One region of the Methylophaga sp. UBA2012 genome, then DNA from elsewhere that is predicted to be linked to it. Evidence: riboswitches for the same ligand, from Rfam matches in the RefSeq annotation. Region 1 holds a riboswitch; the other holds the start of a gene.
What was found. A riboswitch is a leader RNA that binds a small molecule or an ion and turns the genes downstream of it on or off. The one in region 1 is predicted to bind cyclic di-GMP.
Positions count from the first base shown of each region.

Region 2: another riboswitch for cyclic di-GMP. It lies ahead of B2248_RS00385 (hypothetical protein); the one in region 1 lies ahead of B2248_RS14210 (hypothetical protein).

Region 1 is NZ_DDCG01000019.1:223,857-226,266, reverse strand. It holds gene B2248_RS14210 (hypothetical protein) at 1-1,016, opposite strand, end outside; cyclic di-GMP riboswitch class I at 1,033-1,113, opposite strand; gene B2248_RS14205 (helix-turn-helix domain-containing protein) at 1,195-2,256, opposite strand; gene B2248_RS14200 (autotransporter domain-containing protein) at 2,409-2,410, opposite strand, start outside.
Region 2 is NZ_DDCG01000001.1:76,445-78,854, forward strand. It holds gene B2248_RS00375 (hypothetical protein) at 1-253, shown strand, start outside; gene B2248_RS00380 (YqaA family protein) at 306-746, opposite strand; gene B2248_RS00385 (hypothetical protein) at 875-1,375, opposite strand; cyclic di-GMP riboswitch class I at 1,410-1,488, opposite strand; gene B2248_RS00390 (molybdopterin-containing oxidoreductase family protein) at 1,713-2,410, shown strand, end outside.

The DNA.
Region 1 (2,410 bases):
CCAATAAACTCAAAGCTCAACACTCCGGCCAGCGAAGCGATACCTGACACATCCAGTAAATCAGAATGCGTTTCATCAAACTCCACTACCATCGAACCAAACTCGCCTTGCGTGTAATTACCATTGATGATCATCGTGCCAATCGAATTACCCGCAGTCAGACTGGCATAGTTCTCATAACTTGAACCATTGACCGTAACGTTGCTGTTTATCGTGCCAGTGCCTGATAAGCTGCCGCCTTTAATATTCACGCTGGTTTGAGTCATGACGCCGTTGTTGATGGTTTGACCAGAGGTTTGTGTGTAGCTCCCCTCGCCGGTGACACTTCCCTTCGTATATATAGTTACATCACCACTATTCGTCATGACATTATTGTTGATAACTTCATTATAATTTCGCAGCGTATTTGAGGTCGAAAAAACACCGGAGTTTGTTATCAAGCCTTTGTTTATAATACGGTAATTATTGTTCAAATCCGCGTTATTTGTAATCTCACCAGTATTAGTAAACACAAAACTATTATTAGTGAATTGACTATTATTTATAATTTTGCCTTGGTTATTCACCGAACCGGCCATGATGAGCTGCCCATCATTTTCTATCTCACCGGTATTTGTCAGGGAGACGGCATTAAAAAGTCCTGTCGATTTAATGGAAATAAAACCATTATTATTCATTTCGCCTTGATTGTATAAACTTCCCCAGACAGCCAAAACCCCATCAGTACGATTATCAAGGACTCCTAAATTTTTCATGGTATTACCCTCGGTAATATACGCATGCTTATTGTTGATAAACGTGCCAGTATGGTCGATGGTAATTTTACTCGATTCTAAGGTAGTGACATTATTATCATTCTGGAACGTATCGCCGTTATTGACCGTATTATTATCGTCAGTAAGATAGAGTCTTTCCGTGTTAATGCCGCTTAAGTCTTGAGCATACGCGACACTTAGGATTGAACTAGTCATTAATACAGTGACTAGAAAAAGTGTAGGTTTTACAAAGGTATTCATCCGTTAATCTCTCGTATAGAGCAACCCAGCCACCTTGTCATCCTCAAGGCCTGTAGCTTTCCGTCCTCAGTTCACACTGAGTTTGGCAGAAAAATAGCGTATTGGAATCAATACACAACGAGAAACAGCTTAGTGTTTGTTTTGATTACGCACTATCCGATTTTCGCAAACTGTAAATTTAATTAAAGGCACGGCGAAGTGTGGTTGAAGGTAACTCACCAAAGAGTTGCAAATAGTCATTGGAAAATCGGCCAAGATGCCAAAAATGCCACTCACTAGCCACCTGTGTCACTGTTACACTGATATCGACCGGACAGAGAAGCTGAGAGCGAACCCGGTTTAATCTCAGTCGATACAAATAAGCATTGGGAGTCACCCCCACCACTTTTTTAAAGTTATATTGCAGATTACGCTGGCTGATATACAAGTCTTTACAGATATCAAGAATCGTCGGACAAGTATGACTTTCCAGCTTGGCATGAATATAGTTTATTGCTTGTCGTACTGATATCGTCGCCCGACGGCGTGACAAAACATCACTGGTCTGACCATCAAGCAGTAAGGATGAATCCAGTGCTAGTAACACATATTCCATTACCGATGAGTTCATGTTTTTCTGTTGTTCACGTAAGAGATGATTCGAGTCCATCGCTGATAACTCACATAGATAATCAGTGAAAACCTCTAACGGTTGTCGGTTCACCTCACTGAACAGCATGACGCACTCAGCAGCCATTTCCCAATGCTGTGGATTAATAGCTCTGGCTGACTCTAGAAGTGCCGACTGTTCAAATCGAAAATAGATCGTCTCAACATCAACTCCTGCCTGTATATCAACTTCAACATTGGCTGGCAGAAAAAATAATGAATTCTCAAAGCCATCGTACTCAGACACTCGCACCTGATTGTTCGCCGATCGTGCAAAAGACACTGTGCAAAAATCCTGCTCAATGATGGCACGTTTATGCACAATCTGATTTTGTTGTTCAAGCACGATTCGGACATCATCATTGCCCATTTCACGGTAATGTCCGCGGTACTGTCCTGCAGATAATTGCATTATCTCAATGGGCAACCAGTCTTGTGCCACCTGCTGTTCATAGGCATCAAACAGAGGCTGATCACGATAGACAGTATGGTGCGTCGACATCACTTTTATATGTTCGGTAGGAAGGATTGAATGCACATGACAATAAAAGCCATTAGAATGAATGACTCTGAATATACCCTGATTCAGCATTCTTTTCTCATTCATTGCAAACGGATGCTCAAGAAGCCAGACCTCATAGATGATAACGTGTCTCTAACAAACCACTAAGCAATCACCAGCTCCAAAACAAAAAAGCCCCAACCGTTTCCAGTTGGGGCTTTTCATTTCAGTAATGCTTCAGTCT
Region 2 (2,410 bases), on a different contig from region 1:
GAAAAGCTGGAAAAATACCGCTGACGGTCACATTCAAACATGGCAGTTAACGAAACTGATTAAAGATGAAAGTGTTGTTAATGCCAGCTTTAAAATGCGTGATGACTATCAGACAACGGATTATGCCGATATTGGTGATAGTGAATCAGATCCCTTCATTGCGAAGATGATTAATCAGGGTTATATCGAACACGGACCTTCTGGTTTTTATAACAGTGAAGGTGAGGATATCGGTCATCCGCATCATCATTAAGTAAAAGTGTAACCCAGTTAAAACCCTGTTTCAGTCTCTGAAACGGGGTTTTTTAATTTAGCGACATGGCTACCTGGCTGATGACAATATAGCGAATCAACTTGCCTGCTGTGACTAGCACGATAAACCAGCCTAGATGTATTTTTACGAGTCCTGCCATAACAGTTAATGGATCACCAATGATGGGCAACCAGGTAAAACACAGGGAAATAAGACCATATTTCTTAAACCGGTTTTCCGCTTTTCTAATATCGCTTTCTGATATCCGTAACCATTTTTTTATGACTGCAGAACTGGCCCAATAACCTAAAGCATAATTCAGCATTGAGCCAAGCACATTTGCCACGGTGGCTGTGGTGATGAGAAAACTCGGTGATAGTCCTTTGATTAATAGTGTGCTGAGAACGAATTCAGAGCTAAGTGGCAGTAGTGTTGCAGATAAAAAGGCTGAGATAAAAAGACCGGGATAACCCAAGCTAACAAAATAATCCATTCAGGCAGTTACTCGATGGCGTGATGGTGGAGAAGTCAAACTGATACTCTCTCAGGAAATATTGAATCATACATAAAAAAAGGGAGCCGAAGCTCCCTAATATTGAACGACGATTTTCTAAAGATGGGTTATGCTGCAATCGCTTTTTTACGAAAGCCTAAGAAACCTAATAAAACTGGTGCGAATAAGAAAAGTGCTGCAGGAACAGGTACTGCTGAAACTGATAGGCTGTAATTTAAAGCTTTACCCGTTGCGTCATAGATATCCAACACATATGTCAGACCTGCAGTTAATATCGCTGTGAAACTGAAATCACCAGTAATGTTGAAATTTTGAATAGCACCACCTAAAACACCAAATGCAATAGTTGCATTATCAAGATTAGACTCTGGATTAAATGACCATTCAATAACTACTGGTGTTGCGTCATTAGTAAATAAACTGAACGAAGATTCCCATGCGCCATTACCTGTAGTCCCACTTGCTAATACTGTACTACCAGTAGCAAGATCAATTTCCTGACTAGCATTGTTGGTGAAAGCTGAGTCACCTTTTGTTAAGTTAAGTGTTGCTGCATTAGCCGCAACAGAGAAAAATAGTGCTATGACAAATAGCATCGCTTTTTTCATAAAAATTCCCTTATGTTTAGAGTGAAAAAACAAGCAATGCAACCCAGCCATCTTCACTTGGAAGACCTGTAGCTTTCCGACCCCGCCTCACGACGAGTTTGGCTTTGATTAAATGGATGAAAGTGATAAACCACCCAACTGGTAAAGTGGTGAATTATTCATCTGCCGCTAAGTGTATAGAGGCTCTATTACAAGAAAATGTCAGAGTGAGTAATTGATTTAAATAAAATTTTTATCAAGTCAGTTGAATAACTTAACGGGCATATTTCCCGTTTTAAACTGGTGTATAGTCTGAAAATAATAATAAAAAAATATATATCAGAGAGGAGAGAGCAATATGGCAAGCGTATTAAAAACAACGCATCATGGTGGCTGTCCACATGATTGTCCTGATACCTGTTCCATGGTCTATGAGGTTGAAAATGGTCAATTAACCTCTGTTAGAGGCAATAAAGAACATCCGATGACCCGAGGTGGTTTGTGCGTCAAGCTTAAAGATTATGAAAAACGACATTACCATCCAGATCGTCTGCTTTACCCTATGCGACGAACAGGACCTAAGGGCAGTGGACAGTTTGAGCGAATTAGCTGGGATGAGGCTTTGGATGAAATCACTAGCCGCTGGAAAGCAATTATTGCAGAGCATGGTCCGCATGCCATTTTGCCTTATAGCTATTTGGGGAATCAGGGCTTAGTTCATGGCTTAAATGGGGGCGATGCCTTTTTTAACAAAATGGGGGCAACCGTTTGTGAACGTACGTTTTGTGGTGAAGGTTCTTGTACCGCTTGGTTATTGACCGTAGGGCCGACGGCAGGTGTCGATCCTGAGAGTTTTATTCATTCTAAATACATCGTTATCTGGGGCTGCAACTCGGTTAGCACCAATGTTCACCATTGGCATATCGTGAAAGATGCACAGAAAAATGGTGCCAAAGTGGTGGTGATTGATCCGTATAAATCGAAAACGGCGAAAGAAGCCGATTGGCACATCGCGCCAAAACCCGGAACCGATGGTGCACTAGCCATGGCGATGAT